2 regions of the Desulfosarcina variabilis str. Montpellier genome follow, and region 2 is predicted to be linked to the other one. Evidence: riboswitches for the same ligand, from Rfam matches in the RefSeq annotation. Region 2 holds a riboswitch; the other holds the start of a gene.
What was found. A riboswitch is a leader RNA that binds a small molecule or an ion and turns the genes downstream of it on or off. The one in region 2 is predicted to bind cobalamin.

Region 1 (16,254 bases), 3.6 Mb from region 2:
TTAATCCGATCATTTTCCTAATGAAAGGACTTGCTTTATGTAAAACAAAATGCGTTATCTGTCAATGGTTCGGATTGTTTTGATCAGGGCAACCGCATTTGGAACCGAGTTATGTAAAAATATGGTAGCAGGCATGGTGTGTAGGGGCGGCCGGCCGGTCCCCTACTTTTAAGTGGGCAGTAAAAAACCAGAAAAAATAGTATTAAATGAATTATCCTCAAAAATGGTGCGGCAGATCAAAAATAATTATCTTGGCTTTATTTTGGGGATTTTTTCCTCCTGCAATATTTTTAGTCTTGACATATTCAATCATAAAGCCTGCAATTAAAGGTGTCGTGCCAACCTCGACCGATTATATCTTATGGATTTTGGGCCTTCTTCTCTTTAGTACGGGTCTTAATTTCCCTTTAGGTTTGATAAGTACAATTGCTGATGCCTTAAAGAATCAGGCATTTTGCGGCCTTGTTTTATTTTTTCAGTTATTTTTAACCACCGGTGGTTTAGGTTTAATTATCTTGGTTTTCAGAAACCAGGATTGGCCAAATTCATTTATCCCACTGCGTCCATTTAGGTTAGATAAAACCATCACCTTAATATTGTTGCTATCCTTTATGCCTCTTGTTCTATTTTTTATTCCTGAAACTTGCTTAAGTGATTCCGGCGAAAAGATACATCCTTTGGTCATTGCTTTTACTGCCTCATTGAAAAATCGCGATTTTCTATGTATATTCGCCGGGTTTCTTACGATTGGTTTTTTGGGACCAATTTTTGAAGAAATTATTTTTCGCGGTCTTTTATTGGAAGAAGCTCACGATCAACTCAGAAAAAAATGGGTACGGTACACGTTAGATGCTTCTGTGTGCCTATTTTTTGCCGTCTTACATTTACCAATAAGTTTTTTTATTCCCTTAATTGGCGCAATTGCCTTGGTCTACCTACGAAGGCATTCGAAAAGTCTTTTCCCATCGATGTTCATGCACATTGTCTGGAATAGCAGTATTCTTATAACAATTGTACTTTCTTGGTAAAATGGATGGAGTTCAAGTTGATCTAAAAGATCGACCATCCGAGTTGGAGTAATGTATGAGATGTGCCTTGATCCGGCGGGATAGCCAGTGATACATCGTTGAAATTTTGATCTGGGCCTTTTGAAAGATCAAAATCAGCGCTCGATGACCATCAACCCTTTGCAGCCTTTGGCGCCGTCCTCCAGGCTGATGGTATCGTCTTTGGGATACTTGGCCAACTCATGTTCAAGGCATGTTACGACTTCCTCTCGGTTCTTTCGCCGGCGCTTGGATTCCCTCCTTGGGATTGAGATACAGGATGTATCGTTATTCGTTAGCACCGTCGCCAAAGATCACTTACTTTGCCTGCAGATTGTCCTGGAATACAGCAACTGAATAATTCTCAAAAAAATTTAATTTCTCGTCTTATCACTTACATTCCGCACCCATTACGCATAGGTTTTAAACAATTTATTACTCAGCAAAAACAACACCATATCAAATATAACGTATTGTATTTACATGAAATAAAAAATATCTAGACATTTCAAGTAGTTGCTGCTACACTGCCCGAACCTTTACCATCGCGCTCAAAAAGGAGGGGCAGATGCCACCGTTCGATACCGAAAATATGACCATCACCGATGCCAGGCATTTGCCCATCGTCAAAGCATATGCTCAGAAAATCGGTTTGGTTGAAACCATCGATCAAATGGTCGACTCACAGATGGAATTGAGCCCAGGCATGGCGGTATTCGCCATGGTCCTCGACACGCTGTCTGGTCGTACCCCGCTTTACCGATTGACAGAGTTCTTCGAAGAAAAAGACACGGCATTGCTCCTGGGCAGTGACATCGAACCGGAACGGTTCTGCGATTACAATCTTGGGCGATCCATGGATCAAATTTTCGAGACCGGCACCCAGAAGATCTTTTCTCAGATTGCACAGAATGCCCTAACCGTCTTTGCCGTCGATCCTCGTCGGCTTCACTTCGACACCACTTCCGTTAGTGTTTACGGTGATTTCGTTCTGGCGGGTCCGCCCTTTGACATTACCTACGGTTATAGCAAGGATAAACGTCCAGATCTCAAACAGTTTTTAGTGTCGATGCTGTGTGTCGACCGCAACATCCCTATTTTGGGTACCACCACCCACGGCAACGCCTCGGACAAGACCTTGAACAATGAACTATTGACCAACATCTCGAAATACATGGCCAAGCATGGGCTTGAGCCGGGAGCCTATGTTTATGTGGCCGATTCAGCCTTCGTCACCGAGAACAATCTTGCCAAATGCAGTGACCAGACTTGGTTTTTATCCCGGTTGCCGGCGACCTACAACGAATGCAGCCGAATCATTCGTGAAGCCGTGCTCGAAGATGACTGGATCGATATCGGTCCTCTGGCTGAAGAACACGATCGTCCCAATCGACCCGTTGCTCACTACCGGGCCTATGACGGTACCGTGGAGCTTTATGGGAAACCCTACCGGGCAATCGTCGTCCATTCCAGCGCTCATGACAAAAGGCGTCACAAACGTATCGACCGCATGCTTAAGCAGGACCGCAAAAAACTCGACACCGACTGCAAGAAAGTCACGGATACCGTGTACTATTGCCGAGCAGATGCTCAGGCCGCGGCAGACAGACTGATCCGGCAATCCGACCCCAGTTACCACCACCTTCAGACGGATGTTCAAGAAATGCCCAAATATGGTCGCGGCCGGCCTGCCCTCGACAAACCCAGAAAGGTCTTGCGCTATGAATATTGTGTGACAACAACCGTTACCGAAGCCCCGGACAAGGTCGCCCCTATCAGGGAAGAAGCCGGTTGTTTTGTCCTGTTGACCAACCTTTTGGATCAGCAGGCGGCTTGGCCCGCCGAAGCGCTGCTTTCGTTGTACAAAAGCCAAATTGGTATTGAGCAAAACTTCAGCTTTCTGAAAGATCCTGCCATCGTAAACAGTATCTTTTTGAAGAAGGCCCGTAGGATCGAAGTATTGGGTCTGGTGTTGTTGATCTCTCTTTTGATTTGGCGCTTGATGGAGCGTTCCATGCGCCAATATGTCGAAACCAACGATTGTGAACTGCCCGGCTGGGTTCGCCGGAAAACCCGAAAACCGACCGCTTTCATGATGACTACCAAGTTTACTTCCATCATGGTCATCACCATCGGCAACCACAGGCAGTTGGCAAAACCTTTAAAATCATTCCAGCTGGAGTATTTGAAGGCGCTGGGCGTCACTGCAGACGTGTTTACCGCCCCCTAAAGAACATAAAAATTAGTCAAATAGGTGTCCGTTGGGGTGCTGAATGTACGTTATCAATAAATTTTTCTTCTCATTTAATTTCGTATTAAGGTAATTTTCAAAATCGTCTCTTAACATTTTAACATTTGTCTCTTATCTAACAATATTTGATCAGGCGCTTTTTTAAAGCATAAAAGAGAACCCTGTGAGAATCGGGGATGGACCCGCCGCTGTGATCGGGGACGAAAGCTGCAGGACGCCACTGGTCGTTAAGGCTGGGAAGGCGCAGCCGGTAGGATGATCCGAAAGTCAGAAGACCTGCCTGATCGATATAGGGAATGTCTCGCGTGGATGTCTTCATTCCTCATTTTCACTATTTTATTATTGAGGAGTGCTGGATATCTCGTACTATTTATAATTATAATTATTGTAGTTCGAGATTTTTTTGGTTTGTCTCATTTTTCATAGAGAATTGATAGGTGAAAAGCTAACAAAGAAGTTAAATTGCAGTATCTCTTAAATGACATTCTATTAGTTTTATTTCCTCTGAGCCGTCTTCAATACTGCATTTTTAATGTTTTATCCATAAATATAGGGGCTATTTCTAAAAAAGCCTTAACATTTTTAATCAGTTATGTTGATATTCTCAGCATGAGTAGTCATGAGATATCAGATGAGAAATTGAAAATTATAGGCCCCCTTGCTGGTGCGTAAAAAAAAGGAGCTTTTTGGGGCGATTGGCCTGAATCGTTCGGTCCATGGCAGACCGTTTACAAACGGTTTGCCATGTGGGCCAAATTGGCCATTTGGGATGACATCCTCTTGGTGGTATCGAAGGATGCCGACTTAGAATCGATCATGATCGACGATTCCCATGCAAAGGTCCACCAGGATGGGACCGGGGCAAAAGGTGGCACTTCAATCAGGAATTCGGTCGAAGCGCGGGTGCCTGACAGCTAAAGTCCATGCTTTTGTAGACGCATTGGGAAATCCTTTGCGTATTTGTCTGACCGAAGGAAATGTTCATGATCTTGTTCTAGCTCCGGATTTGGTTTCCAGTCAACCGGCATAATGATCCAAAAGTCAGAAAACCTGCCTGATCGATATAGGAAATGACCAGGATTTCTGAATTCCTAACATTTAATGGATAGCTTCTAAAGAAGAAAAAGATCTCAAACCACTTCATAATTATAGTAGTTCGGGGTTCTTGTTATTTAGCTCTTCTTGAGAAAATGAATTATTTGTAAATGAGAAACTAAACATTAGCAGTATACTTTTTTAAGTATTGTCTTGCTTTCTACTTTCTGACTTGTCCTCAATACTGCGTTTTCCTTACTTTCGTGTGTTATTTTCATTAAACGGCCGTCTGTTCTATAGATTAGTTCTTCGAAGTTACTATTCTATTAAACTAAGCCTAAACCAACAGCTCTTGTGAGATGCCTTTAGAAGAAATTGTCATTGATAAAAGGCATCAACCCGTTAGCATAAATAGTGGAAAAACGAGTTCTATCGAAAGATTCAATTGTACCGGGAGGTAACATGCCTCACGTCTCTTCCGAAAAACGTTTTTATTTTCAAAATAAAGAGAATCACATTGGGGCGATCCTGGAATTTATTCACCACTATAACAATGAGCTTAGAAATAAGGTTTCGCAGGTATGACCTCTACATGCGAAGGACTACCATATTATCTTTGTTGAAATGAGGATTATAGAATGTCCCAGCATATTATTGATATGAAAGAAAAGTTAAATTTTGTTCAACCAAGTTACCGCAAAGGCAAATTGAAAAGTGCTTTTGCAGGAAATTTAAAAGGGATAAAACCTTATGATAACGGGGCATTGTGCAGTCCTGAAATAGAATATAAGGTAGCAAAATCAGCATTTGATAAGTATTTACGAACTCTTGCAATACAAAAGTCAACGCATACAGTTTCCAACATTTCAACGTCTGACAAAAAAATTCTTGAAAAACCACTTATCCATTCGCGGCAACTTAAGGTTGAAAGAAATTCAAATAGACACAGGATTATTCATTTTTTATCTGGTAAGACTGCTGAAGTATCGCCGGATATGATAGAGTTTATTGACGCATTCAGACATGTTACCAAACCAATTTCACTTTTAAAAGATTACCATATTTCAAATATTTTGCAGATTATACAAAAATTACAGAGAAATTATATCCTAATTCCGGCAACAAGAGATGAAGAGCTCGAATATCTCAATCAAAATATATCCGTATCTCTCAAAGAAAGATACGAGACCGAAAATTTTATATGCTTATGCTCACCTAAAAACCGCAAGCCGGCGAAAAAATTAGCCCAAATGAGTCAAAATCTCTATTCAACAAAGCTTAAAGAGAAGTTCAAACCGCTACGTCAAAAAATGATAGTTTATGTTGCTGATAAAAGAGATGAGCTTACTCAATTTTGGTTCAACTCTTTTTGCCCACCCTGGATAAGTTGCTTCGTGGCTTTGCGTCGTGTCCTCGTCATTGATCATAACCAGATAAGGTATGAGAACTGGGAAAGTCTTCGGTTCAAGGCCGGAATGGCTCACGAAATCGTACATATGCTTTTGAGCAATCACAATATTTGTCTTCCTCTATGGCTTGAGGAGGGAGTATGCGAATATTTTTCCAGACCCGACCCGAACAGGAAATTACTGAATTTGATAAAGAAAAAAGAACTGCTCACGTATAAAGAATTGGAGACTAAAGCGATCCACACCTTGCTGGATATCGATAATTCAATAACCGATGACAATATTTGTTACCATCAGGCGCATAGTTTCGTTCGCTATCTTTGTAGCGCTATTGGAGAGCCTGCGTTTATTGGATGGATTGACAGTATAGGGATAAATTCAGAGACCTCGGAAAAATTTTACGAAATGTTCGGGAAAAAACTGGATGAAATGGAACAGGCATGGTTTTCACAGCTTATATCATTAATTGATTAAGGTTTTTTAAAGCATGAACTTAATAGGTAATTGCCGATTAAAAAGAATATTCGAACTCTCATTCGAAGACTATCTTATTGTAATTATCATTTTCAGTATAACTTTGTTTTGGTTGGATGCAACGCACTACAATATCTGTCTATGGACGCTTGGCAAATTAATAATAATGTATTTAGTTTTTATTCCTTTACTACTTTTTATATCACGTAGAGGGTTTGATTATTTTCGCAAATTTTCTTGCACAAACAAAAACACACTTAAAACACTATTCTACATTGTATTTGTAACGGCCTTATATTGTTTTTACCATATTAGATTCACTTTTTCAAAAGTCGATTACGGTTTTATTAAATCAATTAATGTGCTTGTGGTATATATCGTTTTCATCCTTGATATCGCCTTCATTCCTCTGCTGACATTATTGGTTTTAAAAATTTTATTATTGCGCACCGAAAAAAGGATAAATTCACCAAACGGTTTGATGGTTTTGGCGCTGATCATTTGCAGGTTTCTACGGTGGCTAGAATTTTATACTATTCCCACCGTGAGTCACTTTTTTTTAAAACTATACCATATATTGTTTCCTAATTATGGCCACGCTTTTGGTTTTGAAAAAGTAGCGTGCATTAAAACAACAATTGGTTATAATAAAATAAACTTCATACTGTACAATTGGCTATATCTTTTACCTATTGTTTTTATATTGCCGTGTATCATTTATAGAAAAGAAATAGGATTTGGCGATTTAAAAATCAAGAAAGAAAAAGCTATTGTATGGATAACAATATCGTTATTAGCCTTGGACGGAGGATACATACTAAAAGCATATTTATTTGATAAAACGACGTTTCCACCAGTTATTCAAATGATAAGAGTGTTCTACGATTGTTTTATGGGATCAATATATGAAGAAATCACCTATCGCGAAATAATACAAAATTATTTTTGCCGCATTGGAAAAAAAATACCAATTATAAAAAAATATCCAAATTTAATAGGCATTTTTATAAGCTCAATTATCTTTTCCTTAGGCCATCATAATTCTAATTTAGGTTTCTTTATTCAGCGTACTGTACTCGGCATGCTTTTTGGCTTCCTTTTTTATAAATCAGGTACAATTTGGCTTCCGACCATTATTCATACAATGCATAATCTAATCATTAGATCACTATTTGTTCTTTAATAATAATTGAAGAAAGGGGGTGATTCCAATGAACAGTTTCCCTTAATCGATACAACAGGGAATGAAGCTCCGGTAATAATGATATAGTCAGATTAATAAGTATTGGCAATTTTAGTCCATAAAAATCGAAAGGAATAAATGAATATGCAAAAGAAAACGTTGAATTTGGAAATTATGGAAATGGAACATATTGTTAATGCTCAAGCTCCAGTACTTTTAGGAGGGCCGGTAGGCGGTATTGTAGATGGTATTTGGGACGTTGTTACAGATTTTGTTAGTCCTGGCGAAGCAGGATGTTCTATGGAAGATGTAATAATGACTAATTATACTGGGTATACCTTTTATGAGGGTAATTGTTCGCCTGATAATCCTTGCCAAGTTCCATACGATAATGGCATGAGCGGACTATTTGATATGGAAGAGGATACTGAATACATGCAACAATATGTTTGGGGAGGAGGAGGAAACTGAATACATGCATCAATATATTTGGGGACTTTAATATATCATTAAAAAATTTTTTATAACTGGATTACGACACTTGTTAGTTAACTCATGAGTCGAAAGTTATTTCAATAAATAGCGTAACATAGAGATAAAAAATGCATTTTGAATCTTCTTTCGAATTGAGTGTTTAAACTCTTCCGGAAGAAGATTCAAAATGTTGATCTATACAATGCAAAGAGCATTAAAGATCGAATTTACCACTCGTTCCCACGCAGAGCGCGGGAACGAGTGGTAAGTGGACGAAGCTAGAACCAAGCCCTTTAGCGGGGGTGATTCCAATGAACAATTTTCCTTAATCGATACAACAGGGAATGAAGCTCCGGTAATAATGATATAGTCAGATTAATAAGTATTGGCAATTTTAGTCCATAAAAATCGAAAGGAATAAATGAATATGCAAAAGAAAACGTTGAATTTGGAAATTATGGAAATGGAACATATTGTTAATGCTCAAGCTCCAGTACTTTTAGGAGGGCCGGTAGGCGGTATTGTAGATGGTATTTGGGACGTTGTTACAGATATTGTTAGTCCCGGCGAGGCAGGTAGTTCTATGGAAGATGTAATAATGACTAATTATACTGGGATTAACTTTTATGAGGGTAATTGTTCGCCTGATAATCCTTGCCAAGTTCCATACGATAACGGCATGAGCGGACTATTTGATAATGATGTGAATAATTCAGGCGCTGGAGAAAGCACCTCGGTGGATAACAGCGGAGACGTCAATTGTGCCGCTGACGTTCAACCCAACCTCGACATCAGCCTTGATCCCCCCGACACCAGCCTTGATATGAATACTGGCCTTGATCTCGATCTCGGCATTGATCTTCAATTTGACCTTGATTTGGACCTTGATTTGGACATTGAATATGAATTTTCAAATTGGTATCTTGAAAATTTTGAAGGGTATTCTGACCAAATATAATATATTATTTTGCTTCTTCATTTTCTAAAACAATAATACCTAAAGTAGGCGATTCTGTTTTTTAATAGCCGTATCTCAAGAAAAAACATGGCAGAAAAGTGAGAACAAGCAATTTCCGGGCTTAAATTCTCACTGGAACCGTTGACGAACTCAAAGCATATGATCATATGCTTTTTAATCCAGATTTCGCACGGACCTCACCATCGGTTCTGCTATGCACTCTGCCTTGTTTAACAGTTATGCGATAATCGGAACTTCTTCACACCTCCTGAAGAACTCCGGTAAGCGAAGGCTTTCCAAGTAGGCCTTGGATACTTTCAGGACTGTTTCTTTACCGTGAAAGACAATCTTGCCGGCTATATCGATTAGGCGCCGGCGTACTGTGGAGGCATAGGAACCAATCGGTAAAACAGGAGTGCTAACGTCCTCTTTAAAGAATTCAAGCAGAAAATGTCCAACCAGCATTGTATAATACCAGGCAGCGTTGGGGGCATATCGTTTGAAGGGCAATTGCTCGTGCTCAAAGTCCTTCAACGCCCGGTTGGCCAATTCATCGCTGCCGCGTTCATGATAGCAGGCAACGAGCCCTTGGGTCGCCATGTAATCCATCGCCCTGGCCTTTTTCAGCATACCATCAATTGCCTGGCCCAGACCGATATTGGTGATAATGACGATATCAGGCCGGAACCCGGGAAGATAGAGTTGCTTGCTGTCGTCATGCATCAACCGGCAAAAGATCGCTCGGCGGAATTTATGCCAGTTGCCCTGTTTGCAACCGAACTCAACATATTGCCATGCCTTGTTCTTACCGCATTCAAACCGTTTCCATTTGGACTTGTCCCAGTTGTCTGCCATTTGTTTGATGTCTTTGTAGACTTTACCGCCACAGATGTAGCCGATGTGAAGCAATTCACAAAGCGTAAAGATTTTCTGGTCGAAAAACCCGCTGTCCATTCGGATAATGATCGGAACGTCACCCCGATACTCGAATCTGATTTTCAAGACCATGTGCTTGATCATATTCTGCACTTCATCACCATGATTGGAATGCTTGTTACCACTTCGAAATACCGCATCAACGATGAAGCGCCCCCAATTCATCTGCAGCGGTTGGAAACCTTTTTTCTTTTTGTAGGTGGGTTTGACGCCATGCCGGCATTTTGCATCATCATTGTCCATGACCATCGTGTCGATGCCCAATTCGATGACATCGGGTTGCTTGATCCGCAAACGCCAGATAAAAAGGGTCTGCAGAAGACGCCGGAACAAAAATACCCGTGTCCAGGCAAATGCTTTGAAGAAACGCTTCATTTGATCCGAAGAAGCCATGTTTTCTATTGGCGTCTCGATGCTACCAGCATAACCTTCATCGTGAGAAATCTGATCAAAGTAGGTCAGTCGTCGACTGGTAGCGTCAACAAAGAAACAGAGCACTTGCTTGAAAAGCTCTTTAATATTGAGGCCTTTTTTGCTCTTCTGGATGGAACCGAACCAGCGATCCAACCAACTGAAAACTTGGATACCGTGCATATAGGCTACGAACAGGGACAATCCTGCCCTGCCGGTCAATCGGTCAGTGGTGGCTTCGATACGTCGGATTTTGAGTTCATTTTGCCGGTAGTTTTTGCTATGTTTACTCATAGCGTGCCCCACCTGTTGGGTGCGCTTTGGCTTGTTGTCAATTTGGTGATTTTTAGCAATCATTATAGCATGTTATCAAACTTTTGAGGACTCTTTTTTTATTTAAATCGCCTACTTTAGGTAATAAAGAACATCTTCACAATAGATTCCATCGTTTGGATTACGATTATTGCCCATCTGGCAATTTAAGTTGTATGATAATCAAAAATTATAAATTCGTTGGACTTGGGATTCTCTTGATTAGGTAAGAGAACTATTTAATTTTTACAAATCCACTAAAAAATAGAAAGTAGCCTCAACAATAATATACCATGAGGCCGGAGGCGGTTACTCGCTTCCGGGTAAAATGCCTAAAAAATAATGGAGGTCTTCGTTTAAGCGGTTTCTTGAGGCAAAAGATTCAGGTTCTCCAACCTGAAATTTCAAACCTCTGAGGAAACCATGAGTTTAGGCCGCCGGAAAAATTAAAATACACCATTAATGAGGTGTCGTCACATACTTTACATTTTTACCCATGACAAATGTTCTCACATCATTTAGGGTCGACATGGAAAAAAGGAGGCTCCATGATTGATCCGTCAAATATGCCAGATGCAATTGAGTTAACACCCGAAATGAAAACATTTCTCAACGAAACTCGATCTAATCTCCAGGGTTCTAAACGGAGAAATTTATGGCCAATGTCGTTCGTCTCTTGGAAAAAGGTGGTCAAAAAAAGGCAGAACGAGAATTAGGATGGAACCGCAAAACCATTATTAAAGGAACTAAAGAACTGATCTCCGGCTTCGACTGCGTCGACAACCTTTCCGGCCAGGGACGACGCCCTATCGAGTCTATCTTGACGGATTTACTGGACGATATCAAAAAGATTGTCAGCCCCATCAGCCAGTGTGACCCAACTTTTCGTTCAACCGCTTTGTATTCGCCAATTACCGCAAAAGAGGTCCTACGCCGGTTAATTGAAACCAAAAAATACACTGATGAGCAGTTGCCAACCGAACGCACCATCAGTACCAAACTCAAACAGCTGGATTTTCGTCTCACAAAAGTAAGCAAATGCAAGCCTCAAAAAAAATAGCTGAAACAGACGCTATCTCTTCACATGTACATCTGGCCAATCGGGTTGCCGATGAATTCGACGGCGTCCTACGCCTTTCCATTGATACCAAGGCAAATGTCAACGTTGGACCTTTCTCCCGGGGAGGATACAGTCGTCAGGAGGTCCTTGCCTGCGATCATGATTTTAAACCTGACACCGTACTTAAACCCTTTGGAATTTATCTGCCCGCTGTTGATGAAATCTACTTTTACTTTTCCAACAGCAATGTGACCGCTGACTTTATGGCCGATGCACTGGAAGATCTATGGCCGGTTATAAAAGCCAGGTTCAATCCTCATACGATCGCCATCAATGCCGACAATGGTCCTGAAACCCATAGCCGCCGGACACAGCTCATGAAGCGGTTGGTCGAGTTTGCCGCTGAACACAAAGTCAGTCTGAGTCTGATCTATTATCCTCCTTATCACAGCAAGTACAATCCCATTGAAAGAGTCTGGGGTGTACTCGAAAATCACTGGAAAGGCCAACAGCTGGATACCGTGGAAAAGACATTAGGTCTGGCCAGAACCATGACATACAAAGGCAAACATCCTGTGGTAAAATTAGTCAGTCAAGCTTATGAAACCGGCATTAAGTTAACCCAAAAAGCGATTCAGAAAATAAAAAACGTGATTGATCGATTACCTGGAATTGAAAAATGGGCCGTAGAAATTCCACATTACTGAATCGCTAACTGTTGGTGTATTTTATTTTTTCTATGAGCCTTAGTAAATACCGATTTACCCCATTTTTGTCCAAGAAAAAATTGTTCAAATTTCCAGGATACAGACAATATGATTAGGGGCTGTTTCTAAAAAAAGCCCTAACATTTTTAACCAGTTATTCTGATATGCTGAGGATTAGAAGAAATGAGATATCAGATGAGAAGTGGAAAATTATAGGCCCTTTGCTGGTTCGTGAAAAAAAGGATCCGCGTGGCAGACCGCCTAAAGACGACCGATTAAGGTTTAACGGAATTCTTTGGATCATGAAAACAGGAGCTCCTTGGCGCGATTTGCCTGAATCGTTCGGCCCATGGCAGACCGTTTACAAACGGTTTGCCATGTGGGCCAAATTGGCCATTTGGGATGACATCCTCTTGGTGGTATCGAAGGATGCCGACTTAGAATCGATCATGATCGACGCTTCTTATGTAAAGGTCCACCAGCATGGGACCGGCGCAAAAGGGGGCACTTCAATCAGGAGATCGGCCGAAGCGCGGGTGGCCTGACAACTAAAGTCCATGCTTTGGTAGACGCATTGGGCAATCCTTTGCGTATTGGTTTGACCGGTGGAAACGTTCACGACATTGTTCCAGCTCCGGATTTGGTTTCCAGTCAATCGGCTGATAATCTTCTTGGGGACAAAGCCTATGACGCAGATCAGTTCATTGCTCAGGTGCACTCTCAGGGGATAGAGGTTGTAATTCCGCCCAAAAGCAACAGACGTGAATTGAGGAATTACGACCGCCATATTTACAAAAATCGGCATCTGGTGGAATGCTTTTTTGCCAAGATTAAACCATGCCTATCCGCTTAACGCACAAAGCGATTCTTGAATAGGTAATAATTTACTGTAAATACAGGCATTAATAGGATTGATGTCCAAATGGTATACTATAAAATTCATGTATGATAACAGCATTTTTAACCTTGTATGGGCAACATCCGGATAGGCATGGATTAAACAATGCCGTCGTGTTGCCACTCGTTATGAAAAATTGACCCTAACATTTAAGGCCGTTGTCATGATAGCTGATTTCTTGGTTTGGTTAGAGTGATTTTTACAGAAACAGCCCCATTCATTACAAAATCTTGAATGGTAGAATTTTTGACTGGAAGAGGTTTTCCGGTAAAGCATTCCGGATTTCTTTATCGAAGCGATGACAACCCATTGGAATGGAGCCACATTAACAGGCGGCCAAAAGTAAGAAAGATAGAACCGAAATGGTACAGAATTAGTGACTGAAAGAATTATACATAACACCCCCTGGCATCCACGCGCTCTTTTTCCAGTGTCCCGTTTTTAGTAAGCAAATAGAAGTCATCATACTGGTTGACACAATGACTCACGGCCACAGGAACGATGCTGAGTCGTTGTCCGATCCGGGGGGGCTGCTTGCAACGGCTGACGTCGACCCAGCCGTGTTCCTCGTGGAGACGGAAAATACGGGCCTCGGGGTATTCGGGAATAAAACCCATCTCGAGAGCCTCGCTGCGCAATAGCTGCTTGGCGGACAGGGCCTTGGCACCGGCATCGATAATCACCTGCCCCGGAACGACGTCCGAAACAACGGTGACCACCACCCGTGCTGCACATTCTTCAAGTGTGCAATGGCCAAATTTCAAACTGAAATAGTCCTGGTAGACCGCTGTTCCGACCCGGATCTCGTTTACGTGCCGAACCCGGTGGGAATTGAAGATCGACGGGGTCGAGCCGGAGGAAACCAGGGTTGGCTTGAAACCGGCCTTAACCAATGCTTCATAGGCGGGCTCCCACAGGCGGTTGACCGTCTCGAAACTCTCGGCTGAATTGGCCGCATCGCCATACAAATGGCCCAGATAAATTTGAACGCCGTCATAGCGAAGGCCCTTGCGGCCGGCGGCATATTCGGCAAGCCGGGTGAGACTTTCGGGATCGGACACACCGCAGCGGTGAAGGCCCGCGTCAAACATGACCAGAATGCCGATGGTGGTGTCATGCTCACTGATGGCATGGGCCAGCTGATCGATCAGATAGGTCGTGTCGACGGCCACACGGATATTGTGGCTGGCTGCCAGCCTGGCCAGAGCGTCGGCACGTGCCGCCCCCACGGCCGGATAGGCCACCAGAATATCAAGGCCGTCGATGGCGGCCATGACCTCGGCTTCCCCGACTTTGGCCACGGACACGCCAACGGCACCGGCGGAAAGTTGCATACGGGTCAGGCGCAGGGATTTGTGGGTCTTGATATGGGGGCGCACGGCAAATCCGTTACGGTCGGCATAATCCTGGATCCGGCGGATATTTTTCTCAGCAATGGCCTCGTCAACCATGAGAAAAGGCGTTGGTATCGATTCGGTGAGATTGTCCAGGTCGTCAGGCATGTCAGGTGCGCTCCTTGAATAGGAAAACCGAGGTATTATTCACCGGCGGCTGGGGACGGATGCGCCGGTACTCTTTCAAGGGCCGCGGAAGCTCGCCGACTTGATGATCCATTTCGAAAAGCCGCCTCCATCCTTTTTCGTAGATGCGGTAGGAAAGCCTTGTCCCGCCGGGCAGCGTTGCGGCCAGATGAGAGAAAATTTCTTCCTTGGGAACAGCATCGGCGCCCACCATGACCAATTGGCAATCCCCGGATAACGGCAACGAAAAATGATCGCCGAGAATGACCTCGATCTCTTTGTCCAGGGCCAGGGCCGCCAGCATCCGGCGTGCCAGATCGGCGTTGGTGGGGTCTTTTTCAATGCCCACCCCCTGAATCCCGCATCGCTTGACCAGGGCAATCAGGCTCAGGGGCACCGGGCCGCTGCCCAGAAACACCACCCGGTCATCGGTTTTCAATTCGGCGCCCTCGGACTCCATTTGTGCCAGCTGGAGATAGTTGGGGTAATAGACGAATCCCTTGAGTTCTTTCCAGGGGTCAGGGCTGTCGATAATGGTCCTGGCCCGCTGCCGTTCCAGGCGCAGCCCGTGAATCCGCTTGAGCCGGGCGATGTGCGCGATGGCCGGCTGCAGGGACGTATCGGCAACGAGCGCATCGACCTGATTGTCATCGACATCCAGGGTGGCCATTTGGTTCAATGTTTCCATCTGCCGATAAAACGGGTCTTCCGGCAGGTCGAGAATCTGCTGTTCGGAAATCTCCCGGCAATCCGCGAAGATCGCCAGCAACTGTTCTTTGATGTTTTTCAGCATCGCTTATTCTTCCAGTTTAGCAACGACGACGGTGTTATTGACCCGCCCCATGGGGAAAAACCGCCCGACAATAGTAAACCCTTCGATCTCGTCGTCGGTCACCGGTGCATGGAGGATGGCCCGCATGCCGGTGTAAGTTCGGTAAAACACCCTTGCATCGGTTTTTCCCTTTTCCTGCATGATACGCCGCAAGTTGCCGAAAATCCTCTTTTTGGGCATGGCCATGGCCGCCACCAGGATCGTGTCCCAGTCCATCTCCGTAAGAAGGGTTTCATCGCCATGGACGATCTCTATTTCCTTCTCTAGTCCGAGCCGGCGAACCACCTGCCGGGACAGGGCAACCGAATCCCGGGAAATGTCCAGCCCAACGGCCCGGATACCGGCCAGGTGATTAAGGAGAATAATGCTCGACGGCACAGGCCCACAGCCGATGAATGCCAGCCGGCTGCCGCGCTTGAGTTTGTTGAGTTCGATCTGATTCTTCACCAGGGCTTCGTAACGCGGATAAAGCGGAAAGGACTTCAAGGTCGCCCAGGGCGCACTGGTCTGGAGTAATTTCTCAGCCAGATGGACTTCATGGATGCTGAAAAAGGTGTCGTAATAGCCGCGAATCATCGGCAGCGTCTCTTTTATCTCGGGCTCGTCCAGAATCAGCCCGGCCAGGTGCTCGCCGGCATCCATGTGGGCCAGATCGTCGAGAATCAGGAAAAGCCGGTAAAGATCGTCAGGATGAAGGGCCCTTAGCGCTGCGTCGTCATATTCTTTTATTTTTCTGGCAAAGGCCATG
Region 2 (15,010 bases):
CCTTGAGGAGCCAAAGGATTCGATGGCTGCCACCGTGGGTCTGCCCGTGGTGACGGTGCCGGTTTTGTCCAGCACCACGTTGGCGATGCGTCCCGCCGCCTCCAGGGGCACGCCGCCCATTGCCAGGATGCCCCGTCGGCTCAGCCCGCCGATGGCGGCGGCAAAGGCCGTGGGAACGGACAGGGCCCATGCGCAGGGGCATGCCACTGCGGTTACGGCGGCCATCCGGGAAAGCCCCGCCGCCGCATCCCCGGAAAAAAACCAGGTGACGGCAAACACCCCAATGGCATAAAGCACCACGCCGGATATGAAAACCTGGGTCGTCCGTTCAGCGGTCTGATGCATTTTGGGTTTCGCTGTCATGGCATCACGCATTTCTTTTGCCAGCAGGTAGAGAAACCCCTTGTCACCGGCCTTTTCGGCCCGGACCTTGATAGGCGCCGAAAGACAGACGGCGCCCGAGAGCACGGCATCGCCGGTCTTTCTGAACTGAGGGAAGGGCTCGCCGGTGAGGGCGGACTCATCCACCGATGCACTGCCCTCCACAATAACGCCGTCCACCGGGATCATCTCTCCCTGGGGAACAATGGCCACATCTTCTGGGAGCACTTCATCCACTGCCAGAACCCTTATTTTCTCTTGACGAATGACCCGGACACTGCGGCCCGTTTCCCGGGCCAGCGCGTCGATCCGGCGCCGGGTTTTTTCGATGATGGTCAGGGAGACGGCGAGCCCCAGGCTGATGAACCACGCCACCAGGGCGCCGCCCAGGGGTTTTCCGGCCAGAAAGGTAGCGATCATGACCGTCACCACCAGAAGGTCCGCCGTCACCCGTTTGGTCCGGACCATGGCCAAAGCCATGGCCCGGGCGTACATGGCAAAGCAGACGATATAAAACCCCATACCAATCCAGAACGGCGGTTTGAAATTTGAAAAATGGTGCCATGAAAATCCGAGCACCGCCCCTGCAGCAATGATCATGCGGACAAAAAAAACGTTTGAAGACACGATTCCTTTTCACCTCTAATTCTGAAATGTCGCGTAAAGCGGCACCACCACGAAAAATAACCACAAAATGTATTTTTGAGCCCTATCAAAAATAGAGATTCCTAATAGCAGGCGGGCAGGATTTGTCAAACTTTTTTAAACGGCGATGGTATAAGGGCGCAGGAAAAAAATAATTACACCATCTTGCTTGTCCTTGTGCCCGTCTACGGCGTTCCATCCACCGGCACAGATTCCAAATATGCACCGGCGAATGCGCCTTGTAGACGGACGCAATTCCGGCGCAATCTGGTGCAATTATTTTTTTCCTGCACCCTAAGGCGCGCCAATGCAACGACTGGGAGAAGAGCCGAACTGTTTTTTAAAGGCCTGGGAAAAATGGCTGATGCTATCGTATCCAACGGCGTAGGCGGTCTCGGTGACGTTAAGGCCGTGGTCGAGCATTTGTCTGGCCTGGTTGAGACGCTCGGTGCGTAAGTACTCGAAAACTGTCATGCCGTATAGCTGGCGAAAGCACCGGTTCAATTTGGGATGGGACATACCGGCTTCCCGGGCAAGCTGGCTCAGTCCAGGCGGGTTTTCCAGATTGCTGACCAGAAGATCCCTGGCCAGTACGGTACGCTTTCGGTCGCTCGGATGCAGACGATACCCGTCTGGCGGGGGCTTATGCGAGTCATCCGAGAGCTGCTGGAGTTGATAGGCAATCAGTTCCAGGGCCCGGCTCTCAAAGAAAAGCTTGCGGGGTATGCCGCCGAATGGGCAGCTTAGCAGTTGCTGCAAAGCTATACGCGTAGCTGGTGTAATCGCCTGAATATGGCAAAACAGATTGTCCTGTTTTTTCTCCAGGATGTTACGCAAAGCAGGATGAATCGATGGTAAATCAGATTCAAAGTAGGATCGCAGCTGTTCGGGTAAGATGATAATTTCGACCTGGCGAAAGGTCATATCCACATCCATATAGCTGGTTCCGTTGGGATCCGGGCAATAAAAAACCCCCTGTTTTCCAGGCGACATTTCAACGGTTTGTTTTTGACGACCATATCGACAAATTGCTGTTCCAGAAAGGCAGAAGTTGAAGGCAAAGGCAGCGGGATGATCCGTGAGCGAAAAATGGATGGGTTTGTGAAACTGGCAATCACCGGTCCAGACGTCGAATCCGGGCCGGATTTCGGTTTTGATGAATCGTAGATTACCAAAAGTACCGGCGCCGCTCCAGCAGCATTCGAATCGTTCAATAAGATTACAGTTTAGATTCAATGCGGTCTGGGCACAAAGACCGTTCTGGGGCGTGTAACAAATATGATTGGGTTCCAGCATCTGACTATTCCTTGTTGCCCCCCAATGTTGCATAAAAAGATTGAGAAAAACCGCCAATTGCTACAGCCATCGAATACGAGACTTATCCGACGATCATTTTTAGAATCAACCACCGGTGCATTCCAGAATGGGGCGAATCTTTCTCCATCTTTTCCCCTCCGGTTTTTGCAACATTGGGGTTACACCTGATCGCACCGTAAGCTTGAAATAAAAAAAAGGCGCATTGGGCTTGAGCGATCCCCCCAAAAACGCCTTCACTTCATACGCACCATTAAATCGGCCGCATACCGTAAGGAACCCCTAAATTAGTTAGGCAGATCTATTTCTATAGATGTGTCTCCAGGGCTTTGTCAACCATTTTTATTTTTCGTTAGATAAAACAGCTATGAGCGGATGATTGCGGCACGTATCCCAAACGTTTGGCGATATCATTCCCACCCATTTTCCGTAAGTCAATCCCATCCAGGAGAAAATGAAAGCGTTACCGACAATCAGACAAGGTCCTGAAAGAATGCCGCCACCAAATATTTTTGCCAAATTCGCGCCACCCCCAGCTGCGGAAGAGATCCTCGATATATAAGGGTCTGCCAAGGGTTGCGGTATTTTGCAGTTCTCTGTTCATACAATTTCTAATCTTTGATCATTTGTTCGGATAAACAAATACACCGTTCCGGGACAGATCATGATCAAGCCGCATAAACCTTTTGAGGTACGCCTGGTGTACCGCTTGGGGATTCAGATCCGGGAACAGTTCCGGATGAAACCATTTGGCCAGATAGGCGTATCCAACAATAAACTGGGGCGTGGCAAAAAACTCGACCGGTATCACGTACACTTGATTGTTTTTTACCGCTTCACTGCCAGAAAAGGCTGGCAGATCCATTACCTGTTGTCGATGGTGTCGCACAAGCGCAGGATCATCAACACCGAAACCAAACCCGCCGTGAATGTAATCCATGATGATCAGCATATCTATCTTTTGAGTAACCAACCATTCCGCATCAACAGAGGGTACCCATCCCCCCCTTGACGGCAGTTTCGCTGCAGTATTAGCGCATCCGGTTATTTCATTTCTCTTTGGGATCCCGGCTAATTCATCTGTAAACGTCTGCATGTCGTCGACGCTGCCCCATCCGGTTTTAAAAAAAACCGTTGGTTTGTCTGTAACTGTTTTTGTTCTGTTGGATATCATTTCCAGAATAGCGTTGAACCATTCAATATACGCTTCTGCCTCTTTTTCTTTGCCAATCAGAACCCCCAGCGTCTCTAGATTGGCAATGAATTGTGAAGCGTCATGAAAATCAAGGACAGCAACCGGGATATTCGGCTCCAGGTGGGCTACCATTTCATCAAACCCGCTGACCGGGATGTTGGCCGCGAGAAAAAGATCTATTCCGGCACCATATATTTTTTCATAGTTGAGTTCATATACATTTTGTCCGGATTTGACCACTGCAATTTTATCAAGACCGGGAAATATCGTCTCATCCAATCGCCTGCATCTTCCGGCCACCTTATCCCAGGCATCAAGAATCATTAACGCGTCAGCGGTTGCGATATGACTGAAGGCGATTCGTTTGACCGGATGCTTGACTGTAACCTTCCTGCCCATGCCGTCTGTGATGGTCTCATAGCCCGTTTGGGAGGAAGATTCCTTTTTTACTGTATGCGTCTGGCTCGCTGCCAGGTTAAGAATAGTATTACCCGGTGCCTGAATTCCTTCTTGCCAGATTTTCCCGCTCGCCAATGCGACGTGGACGATGAGCAGCACGATAGCCAGCAAAGCAGCTAATGATTTTTTCCTCATTTTTCTCTTTGGTTTCTGTTTTCATCACCATTGTTTATTTTTTTGCAATATCCAGCTCCAAGGGCATCATGGACGTTTCAACAATCGTGCTGTCCACGGCCGAAAACCCAACGTTTCGCATGGCGTCGGCGATTTCACCGCTATTGAACATCAAATCCTGTCCCGAAAACATCCATGACATGCAGCTCAATACAAATGCCTCCGGCCGGGTACGCTCATGCGTGGCGCCATCGGCCAGACTGACGAATACGCCCCCCGGTTTGAGGGCGCGATAAATCTTTTTGATCATGGTCTCCAGGTCAAAGCGAGCAAAATTGAGCGTTGCGCTGGCCCAGATCAGATCATAATCCTCACCGATGGGATCGTTGAGGTAATCACCGGCCATGGTCGTTACCCGATCGGCCATCTCATACTCGGTGATGAATTCCTCGGCCACCTTGGTTACCGCCGGTTGATCAAAAACAACCCCTCTCATGCTGGGATGTTCGGCCACGATGGCAATGCAGTGTAGCCCCGGTCCGCCACCCAGATCCAACATTTTCTCAAAGGATTCAAAACCATCGATTTGGGCGACCCTGGCGGCCATTTTTTGAGCGGTCCCCCCCCGTTCGTAGTTGGCCATGGACCGGGCATAGGCTTCCCAGATGGCTTCACCCCCCAAATCGGATGGCGCGTCACGGGGACCAAAGCGCACCGTATGCCCCATATCCGCCAGAACACCGGCGGACATTTTATCCATGATGGAAAACATCTGGCCTTGGTAGGCCGGGCTCTGACTGTGCAGGGCCGCTTGCGTGTCCGGACGGTTGTGGTAACAGCCATCTTTTTTATCCAGCAGCTTCAATGCCGTCAGACCATCCAGCAAAAACCGCGTGTACATGGGGTGGGTGCCTATCTGAGCGGCCACCGACTGGCTGGATTGCGGCGTTGCCAGGTAATCGAAAATGTTCAATTCAATGGCGGTAAGGAGCAATTTCGTTTTGGTGCGACCATTGATGATGTCATAGAGTGTATCCATTCGAATATCTAAATCAGGTAATTTTTGCATACGGAGTCTCCTTATTAAATTCTCTGTATTATTTATCCCATGTTTGCCTGCATGGTTTTAAAATCGGCAAGTCACCTGCAGCCCAACCGCTCCCGGATCGCTGTAAACGGCGTAATAACCGCTCCAAAAGCCAAAAGAATCGTATTGCTCGTCGAAAACATTTTTGCCATAGAGGTAGACATCAAAATGCGCTGTTTCATATCCGATCTTGGCATTGACGATTTGGTAGGCATCCCGTTTGTATTCGTTGGCCTTGTCAAAGTACATCTCTCCGTAGCCGATCAGATCGGCCCTGGCATATAAGCCATTGCAAAAACGGTACTGGGCGCCAATGCTAAAGGTGTACTCCGGGGCGTAGGGATTTTTATTCCCTGCATAATCCCCCATCACATCTTTGAATTCATCGAATTCAATATCGATGTATCCAAAGCCGCCAATCAGGCTAAGCCCATCGGTGACGCGGGTGGTCATCTCCAGCTCGATCCCCTTGCCGGTTGCTTCGGCTGCGTTGGTCAAATAGGTTTCAGCCGGTGCAACAGACTCGGTCACCTGCATGCCGGAAATATCCATCAAATAAGCGCAAGCATTGACAACCAACCGGTTGTCAAACAGCGTGCTTTTCGCGCCGATTTCATATGACCACAAGTCCTCTTCATCAAAGCTGTAGTATTGCGGATCCGAGGCAATAAAATTAAATCCGCCGGAACGATACCCCTTGGAGGCACTGACGTAGGTCATCATTGCCGGTGAGAAACTATATTTCAGGGCAAGCTTGGGAGTAATCGCATCCCATGAATCATCGATTTTCTTTCCGCTGATATGATCTTCAAACGTTTGCTCTTCCGTCTCATAGCGCAAGCCGCCAACCAGGCTGAACCGCTGAGACAGCGGATACGTCAGGTTGGTAAAAACAGCGTATGCCGTCCCGTCAATCTCCCTGTCCTTGACACCCGCCATGCTGGGATAGTCTGAGAAGGTTTCAGTATGGATATCTTTGAGATCCTTATCAGCATAGATTCCCGTAAGCCACTTCAGGCTACCATTGTCATAGTCCAGGCGCAGTTCCTGGGACAATTTACTGTATTGACTATCCTTATCGGTATGCATCAATGTTGCCGGGCTAAAATCCCAATCATTGGCAAGCTTGTCATCCTGGACGCTTCGCGCCGTGACCGACGTCAGTTGAAACGACCCGTTGACCTCATAATCGATTTTAAGGGATTGGAATTGGGATGCGCTATTGTTCTCACTTTTAAAATTGGAAGATACCTTGCGATACTCAGCAGCAGGCATCCCGAAAGCGGCCGCCCCGGTTTCTCCCAGATTCATCTTTACCCCACCCTCGTCGTATTGGATTTTTGATGCAACAAGAGAGATGTCCCACGGATCCGTCGGTGTCCACCTCAAATGGGCCCTGCCGAACCAGTGCTTTCTATCATCAAAGGGTTCGCCGGTTGTCGTGTTCTCGATAAACCCGTCTTTTTGGTGGAATTTACCTGCAATGCCGATAAAAAGCTTGTCTGCGAGGATAGGGCCGCTAAGGTTTGCGGTATAGGTCTGCGCCAAGCCGTCACCGGTCTCCTTGGAGAGCAGCTTGCCTACATCGGCGGACACTCTGGTCCGGAAATCGTTGTCCGGCTGCCGGGTAATGATATTAATCGCCCCGGTTTCCGTGTTTTTGCCATACAAGGTCCCCTGGGGCCCTCTGAGTACCTCTACGCGTTCAACATCGAGAAATGAATCCTCAAATCCAATATTTGACAGGACCGGGACACCGTCTACAAAAAGTCCGGCAGATACCGTCAGCGTCTCAAGGGGGGCCTGAATCCCTCGCATGGACGGTGAATACATGCCAGGGCCGCCATTGCAAAAAATCATGAAATTGGGGACAAAATCGGCAAGGTCAGTCACGGACTCAATTTTCCTGTCCTCAACCCCTTGCGCCGTGAATGCGGTGATCCCCATGGGTACGTCCTGAACATTTTCCTCTGTTTTCTGTGCCGTGACTGTCATGGGCTCCAGAAAATCTGACGTTTCAGACTCATTTTGGGGTGTTTGTCCGGCGATGACCGGCGGGATGGCTGAAAACAGCAGAATAACCGCGCATAGCAAAATCAATGGTTTTAAAAACATTTTCATCATGCTTCCCTTCTTCGCATCAAGGCTTTTTGATCTGACGGACCCAACCACGCATACTCCGGCCAACCGAGAGCACTTCAAATTGCCAAGGCTGCAGATTATAGTATATATGCTGGACCGGTGCTGGTAACTGACGCTCTTTTATTAGCCCGATCGTCTTTTTTAATGAGAATTTTTACTGGGCAGGTAACCAAAATATTTTTTAAAGGCCTTGGTAAAGTAGCTGGGGCTGGAATAGCCCACCATAAAGGCGGCTTCAGTGACGTTCATGCGTCCGTCGGAAAGAAAGGCCATGGCCGTTTCAAGACGCCGGTTGCGCAGGTATTCAAAGGGGGTGATACCGTAAACCATACGGAAACAGCGGTGCAGTTTGCTTCGGCACATTCCAACCGATCGGGCCAGTTGATTCAGATCGGGCCTGTTTTCCAGATCACCGGCCAGCAGACGCGCGGCTTCCCGGACACGATTCATGTCCGAGGAAGGCAGTGGCCTGGTGTTGGGGTTCAGGCTCTCAATGGCTTCGATTTGATCGATTTTATGGGCCATCAGTTCCAGGACCTTGCTTTCAAGAAAGAGGCGCCGGGCCAGTCCCTGGTACGGACAATTGAGTATCTGGAACACTGTGGTGCGCATGGCCGGTGTAATTTGGCCTTCATGGCGGGATATCCCGGCTGACAGATTCTCAAGCTGTGACGGCAGGACATCCATCTCCGCTTCGACAAAGGAGCAAAACCGCTCCAGATCCATCAGGATCGTAACGCGCAAGAACCGTTCCGTCCCGATGGTTTCAATCAGACCGGCCATGTTCGGAAAACAGTTGAAAACGGCATGACCCGGCTTGACCACCTTTTCCTCTTTTTGGCCCGCCGGCTGTATGCGACTGCAGCCCGATAGGCAGAAGCCAAATCCAAGGGGCGCCAGGGGAGGAACATACTCCAGGACGATGGGTCGTCGAAGGGTATAATCCATCGTGATCAATTGCATCCCGGATTTAAGACGGACGCTTTGAATGTGCCCCTTTCCTATGGACGGGGAAAGGGTGATCCGTTCATTTTTGGTTATATCCGTTAGGACTTGAAGCGATAGAGATATTTTTTTCATTTCAACCGTTTCCTGAAAGCTAGGCCGGGTAGTCCATCAACCGTTCAAAGTCATTTCCTCCCTCAGAAATCAGTTGCTTGAGATCAAAATAAAAATCCCCGCTTCCACAATACAATGGAAACGGGGATTCCGTGTTCAATCCCTGACGGCGCAACGACAGGCCGAATTGACTCCTTACCCGGGAGCGATGACAAGCCCATCCGCAGGCAGGTCTTCTGGCTTCACATCCATCCCGGCGGCCTTCCCGTTCGAGCATTGCCGAACAGTGACACGCATTGCCAGGATGCCCGCTTTGAACCAGTCAAAGCATATGTGTTACAGCGGCGGGTCCGCTCCCGACTTTAACGGGATTCCCTCATAGGTCCTTGCGAACGCCTGCGAATTAACAAACGATGTTGTTTAAAACATCTCAGATTGTGCCATGTCAATCGTTTTCCTAAACTGGGCGATTGTCGAGCTTAGGTTTTTATTGCCTGGCAATATCCAGTTCCATGGGCATCATGGGCGTTTCTGCAATCGTACGCGCTATGGTTCTTTTTGATGAAGGAACCCCGCTGCCCGTGGGAGCCTATCAATTAACCAGATTCCCTTTCATTTTCCAACTGCGGGCGGTTATCCGCTTCGTCCATAATCGATGATAGACGCCTTGTTTTTCCAGCAACGCCTCGTGCCTGCCGCGTTCAACAATTTCTCCCTTGTCAATGACGAGAATCTGGTCCGCATGCCGGATGGTGGACAATCGGTGGGCAATGACGATCAGGGTTTTGTTGTTGACAAGCGCCCCGATGGCTGCCTGAATGTATTTTTCGTTATCCGGGTCGATGCTGGCCGTGGCCTCATCCAGCAGCACAATGGGCGCATCCTTGAGGATGGCCCTGGCGATGGAAATTCTTTGCTTTTCACCGCCGGAAAGAGAGCTTCCCGCTTCGGTGACCAGGGTGTCATACCCCTGGGGCAAGGCGCTGATAAAATCATGACATCTTGCCGCGCGGGCCGCAGCCATGATTTCTTCGTCGGTGGCATCGGGTTTACCGAATCTGATATTGTTTTTAATGGTGTCATGGAACAGATAGACCCGCTGAAACACCATGCTGATATTCTCCAGCAGACAATCGGTGGTCATTTGCCTGATGTCCGTGTCGCCGATAGTAACCGCGCCCTCGTTTACGTCCCAGAACCTGACAATGAGATTGGCAATGGTTGTTTTGCCGGAACCCGATTGCCCCACAAGTGCGGTCATGGTGCCGGGCCTGGCGGTGAAACTGATATTTTTCAACACCGTTTTGTCATCGTAGGCAAAGCTGACGTCCTGGAATCCAATCTCGTGATTGTCGATGATAATATCCCGGCCATCCCTCCCCATGATGGGTTGATTTTTCAACGCCTCATAACGATTGAGGCCTGCTTCTCCCACTGCAAAGGTAGGAATGGCGCCGCCCAGATTCATGGCCGGCAAAAACACGTAAAAGGCAAAGATCACAAAAACCAGCGTAAACTCAATGCCAAGCGTTCCGTCTTTGTAAAATACAAGGCTGGTCCATAGGATCAACGCTGTGGCCACAAGAAAGCCCGCCTTGTAGACAAAACCAGGCGGGATATAGCGTTTTTCAAACCGGATGCTGCCCGCTTTGGTATCTCGGATGGCTTTTTTGGCGGTCTTGGCTCTCTTCCCCGCAATATTGAACGCCTTGATGACCGAAATCCCCATGGCGTATTCCAGGATGGCCTCGGTGAGCTTGCCCTGCTGTTCCTGCCTGAGGGCCGACTCCTCCCGGCAGATCTTTTCTATCCACCCGGCAAGCCCTATGGACACACCCGACACAATGATGGCAATGGCACCGATGCGAACATCGGCCACGGACAGCATCACACAGCCGATCAGGGTCATGGCAACGGCGGTGACCATGATATCCAGATCCCGTATGGCCCTTTCCTCAATAAAGGTGAGATCGGTCGAGATGATCGCGGCGACCCGGCCCAGATTCCCCCGGGTAAAAAATCCCATGGCAAAATACCGGAACCGGTCGCCGATACCAAGCCGCTGCCTTTCGCAGGCATCGTAGGTCGCCAGAAACATGAGATGATCAATCAACCAGGCGAGCAGTATCCTGATGAGAACCGCCGACAGCATGACCACAAACACCAGGAGAATGTCGCTTTCAGTCAGCGTGTCATTGGCCAGTTTTGTAAAGGCATAAAGAAGCATGGCCACCGGCACATTGGCAAACAGGCTTTCAAAAAAGGCCAAAAAGATTCCCCGCTGAACCCGTTTCCGATGCCGGCCCAAGAAGGCCATGATGCGTTTGTAATAGGCAATCATCTGGTGCCTCCTCCCACGTTGATACTCCACCCGGCAACTTTTTCATGGGCCTGCCACAGCCGCCTGTAAATCTGGCTTGACTGCATCAGCTCCCGATGGGTGCCTGCCTGGTGCACCTTGCCGCCATCGAGCACCACAATCTGGTCCGCATGCACAATGGTGGACAGACGATGGGCAATGACAATCACGGTTTTGCCAAAAATCAACTCCCCCAGGGCATCCTGGAGCTTGTCCTCGTTTTCGGGGTCGGTGAAGGAGGTTGCCTCGTCCAGAATGATAATCGGCGCGTTTTTGATGATGGCCCGGGCAATGGTGATTCGTTGCCGCTCCCCGCCGGACAGGGTCGAGCCGGACGCCCTGACAACAGTATCGTATCCGCCGGGTGTCTGCATGATGAAATCATGGCAGCAGGCGGCTTTGGCGGCCTTGACAATTTCTTCCTGGGTGGCGTCGGGCTTGCCGATGCGGATGTTCTCCTTGATGGACATGCGGAACAGAAAATTGTCCTGGGACACATAGCTGATGCACTGCATCAGATGATCAACGGGAATATCCCGGACAGAGATCCCGCCGATTTTGATATCCCCGCTGTGATAGTCCCAAAAGCGAACCAGAAGCCTTGCCAGGGTGGTTTTGCCTGCGCCGGATTCACCCACGAGCGCACTCAAGGTATTTTCAGCAAAAGACAGCTGAATATCTTCCAATACATTCTTGTCCGTGTAGGCAAAACACAAATCCGATATGTCAATATCAAAGCGTTTCGGCATCTGAGGATGACCACTGGTGCACAGTTCTTCCTCCTGGAGAATGGCCAGAAGATGGGCGGATTTCTCACGTAGCACGGCAACGGCGGGTGCAAAAGCCATCAACCGCAGAAGCGGGCCGCCCATGGAGAGGGCCAGCATGATCGAAAGGACCAGCTTGCCGATGGCCAGTTCCCCGGCCATATGGAGGTACAACCCCGCGGGCAAGGCAAAAAGAAGCGGAGAGGTCATCACCACCTTGTAAATGGCCGTGTATTTCCATGAGGACTTGGCCCAGTCGGCGGTGTAGGTTTTGAAATCCGTGACAGAATCGCTGTACTTTTTATAGGATGTGGCGGTTTGGTTAAAAACCTTGATGACCTCCATGCCGTTGATATAGTCAACGATATTGTCATTCATGTTTTTTGAGGCCGCATAATAGGCCTTCAGTTTTTTTACACCCTGAAGCATGACGAGCAAAAAGGCGGTCATCCCGATAAGCATCACGCCCAGTGTTGCCAGGGCCATTTTAAAGCTGATGACAAAAAGCGTGATCATGGCGACAACCAGCGTGGCAATATTGCCGATGCCCTCGGGTATCATGTGCGCCAAAAGCAGTTCCATTTCCTCGACATTGTCGACAAAATTCTTTTTGATTTCCCCATGCCCCCTTTTCCGGACATTTCCCATGGGCATTTTCAAAAGCTTTTCCGCAAGGGCCGCTCTCAAGTTGGCCAGGATGCTGTAGGCCACAAAATGGGAGTGATCCAGCCCCAGATACTCAAGGCCGGTTTTTACGAGCAAAAAAACAAGAACAAGTGCTGCCACGGTAACCATATAGCCTGTGGGTAAAGGGGCGTTGGCAAATAGTCTCGTAAAGATATGGGCAACCACAAGATAGGCCGCCATATTTGCCACGCCGCTGAGCAATAGCTCGCATACGGAGACAATCAGTCTGCCCCGGTAAGGGGCGGCAAAATCCAGTATCCCGTTCGGTTTTCGTATTGCTTCTTGCATAATCATCCCTTGGCTGTTTCTTTCATCGGGTATGGGCATCTCAGTTCCGCCACCGCCATTGGGCATTTAAAACCGCCAGTTCACTTGCAGACCAACCTCTCCCGGATCGCTGTAGATCGTGTAAAATCCGCCCCAATAACCATAGGAATTGTATTCCTCGTCAAAAACGTTTTTACCATAGAGATAGACATCGAAGCGTTCGGTTTCGTAGCCGATTTTGGCATTGACGAGTTGATAGGCATCCCGTGAATACTCATTTGCCCGGTCGAAATACATCTTGCCATAGCCGATCAAGTCCGCTCTGAAGTATAAGCCGATAGAATTCCGGTATTGCGCACCGATGGTATAGGTATAGTCCGGCGTATAGGTATTCCGATTGCCCTCGTAATTACCCAGCTCATCGGAGAAGTCATCGAATTCCAAATCCGTATACCCAAAACTGCCCATGAGGCTCAGTCCTTCGGTTACCCTGACCACTGCATCCACCTCAACCCCCTTCCCCGTGGCCTTTGCGGCATTGGTCAGGTAAGATAGGGTTGGCGAGACGGCATCATTGACCTGCATATCGCTGATGTCCATATAATAAACCGCGCCGTTGAGAATGATTCGGTTGTCCAGCAACATGTTTTTGATTCCGATTTCATAGGACCACAACTCCTCTTCATCATAGCTGTAGTATGGAGAATCGTTTGGTGCCGACGCGTTGAATCCACCGGAACGATACCCTTTTGACGCGCTTGCATAGGTCAGGATCTCGGGGGCAAAATGGTATTCCACGCCTATTTTGGGTGTAACGGCATCCCAGGAATCGTCGAATTGTCTATCGTCGAGATTATCTTCAAATTCCTGATCCTGCTGTTCATAGCGCAAGCCGGCAATCAAATTGAGGTGCCGGGTCAGTCCATAGGTAACATTGGCAAAGGCGGCGTAGGTGTCCCCTTCAATATCCCTGTCGGTGACACTGGCTATGCTTGGATAATCCGATTTGATCTCGGTTTTCAGATTTTTATAGTCATTGTCATAATAAAGGCCGAACAGCCCTTTTAATTGCGTCGAGGCATAGTTCAGCCTCAGCTCCTGGGCCATGGCCTTTAATTCATGATCTTTTACGACATGGGATAGCGTCTGGCTGGTGAAATCTAAATCGCCATCGGCTTTATCATTGTACGCTCTTCTTGTGGTAATCGACGTCAATGTAAACGAGTTGTTGATATCATATTTAATTTTTAGCGCTTGCGAATTTTCACGTGGTGTGAGCGTTCCATCAAGATTGGATTCAACTTTGCGATCCCCAGGAATGGAAACCCCGTACATGGCCGCGCCGTATTCCCCCAAACTCATATTTATCGATCCGTCGTCATGTTCAAGCATCGTAGCAATCAATGAGATATCCAGTTGATCCATCGGTGTCCATCGAAGATGGGCCTTACCCGACCAGTGTTCTCTGTCATCGGCGGTATCGCCGGCGGTTATGTTCTCGATATATCCATCGCGTTGATAAAATTGCCCGGCCAGGCCCAGAAAGAGTCTATCCTTTTGTATCGGGCCACACACATTGAACGAGATGTCTTTTTTTAGCTTATCCCCGGCTTCAGCGGATAGCATCCGACCCAATTCACCGCTGACTCTCCCCTGGAACTGGTTGTCAGGCTGTGCGGTGATAATATTGACGACACCGGCTTCCGTGTTTTTACCATACAGGGTGCCCTGCGGTCCCCTGAGAACTTCTATGCGCGCTATATCGAGCAGTGCATCTTCATATCCGAATGCCGACAAAACCGGTACGCCGTCGATGAAAAGCCCGACCGACGTCGTATAGGAGAGAAACGGTGCATGAATCCCCCGCATGGATGGTGTATTGATGCCCGGTCCACCTTCATTGAACACCATAAAATTGGGCACGAAATCCGCAATTTCGCTGATTGATTGGATTTTCCTGTCCTCGATGTCCTGCTCGCCGAACACGGATATGCTCATCGGCACGTCCTGAACGTTTTCCTCCTGCTTCTGGGCCGTAACCGTCATCGTTTCCAAACTGACATCCGTTTGCTCCCCGGCAATACCCGATGTCGCAATACAGCAAACCAGCAAAAGTCCTCCCATTATCCAGCCACTCAGATTTTTCATCCCCCCTCCTGTTCCTTGCCCATGCAATGAAATGGGCCCAGACCACAAAGGCTTGCCGAGCCGGTGGTCAATTAGCGTGACAACCCCGTGCTCTTACACCGGAAAGGGTTTGGTCTGCGAATCCCATTTGATTTTTTATTTGTCCGAAATGAATGATAAAAAGGGAATTGAAAATTCAGATGTTTACTAAGCATTAACAATGCACTGATGAGGATTCATGCCGAATTGATTGCGAAACGCCCTGGAAAAGGAGGACAGGCTGTTGTATCCCACCTCAAAGGCCGCCTCCGTGACGTTCACCTGACGGGATTCCAGCAGCTGCTTTGCCTGCTGCATTCTTATCTTTCTCAGATACCCAAAAGCGGTGGTATCGAACACTTGATGAA

Region 1: it holds a riboswitch for cobalamin, as region 2 does, so the genes downstream of both, Dvar_RS05185 (hypothetical protein) here and Dvar_RS32430 (helix-turn-helix transcriptional regulator) in region 2, are expected to answer to the same signal.

What each region holds. Positions count from the first base shown of each region.
Region 1 is NZ_CP159846.1:1,161,683-1,177,936, reverse strand. It holds gene Dvar_RS05195 (CPBP family intramembrane glutamic endopeptidase) at 207-1,028, shown strand; gene Dvar_RS05190 (IS1634 family transposase) at 1,615-3,276, shown strand; cobalamin riboswitch at 3,412-3,596, shown strand; partial or broken gene Dvar_RS05185 (hypothetical protein) at 3,985-4,215, shown strand; gene Dvar_RS05180 (hypothetical protein) at 4,971-6,215, shown strand; gene Dvar_RS05175 (type II CAAX prenyl endopeptidase Rce1 family protein) at 6,229-7,398, shown strand; gene Dvar_RS05170 (hypothetical protein) at 7,543-7,869, shown strand; gene Dvar_RS05165 (hypothetical protein) at 8,300-8,830, shown strand; gene Dvar_RS05160 (IS1380 family transposase) at 9,068-10,471, opposite strand; partial or broken gene Dvar_RS05155 (ISAzo13 family transposase) at 11,068-12,256, shown strand; gene Dvar_RS05150 (IS5 family transposase) at 12,421-12,801, shown strand; gene Dvar_RS05145 (transposase) at 12,699-13,109, shown strand; gene Dvar_RS05140 (alanine racemase) at 13,544-14,656, opposite strand; gene Dvar_RS05135 (nicotianamine synthase family protein) at 14,658-15,467, opposite strand; gene Dvar_RS05130 (nicotianamine synthase family protein) at 15,471-16,254, opposite strand, start outside.
Region 2 is NZ_CP159846.1:7,167,792-7,182,801, forward strand. It holds gene Dvar_RS32405 (heavy metal translocating P-type ATPase) at 1-1,008, opposite strand, end outside; gene Dvar_RS32410 (helix-turn-helix domain-containing protein) at 1,321-2,322, opposite strand; gene Dvar_RS32415 (ABC transporter substrate-binding protein) at 2,963-4,129, opposite strand; gene Dvar_RS32420 (methyltransferase) at 4,164-5,177, opposite strand; gene Dvar_RS32425 (TonB-dependent receptor) at 5,235-7,319, opposite strand; gene Dvar_RS32430 (helix-turn-helix transcriptional regulator) at 7,479-8,417, opposite strand; cobalamin riboswitch at 8,605-8,811, opposite strand; gene Dvar_RS32435 (ABC transporter ATP-binding protein) at 8,989-10,737, opposite strand; gene Dvar_RS32440 (ABC transporter ATP-binding protein) at 10,734-12,497, opposite strand; gene Dvar_RS32445 (TonB-dependent receptor) at 12,564-14,624, opposite strand; gene Dvar_RS32450 (helix-turn-helix transcriptional regulator) at 14,811-15,010, opposite strand, start outside.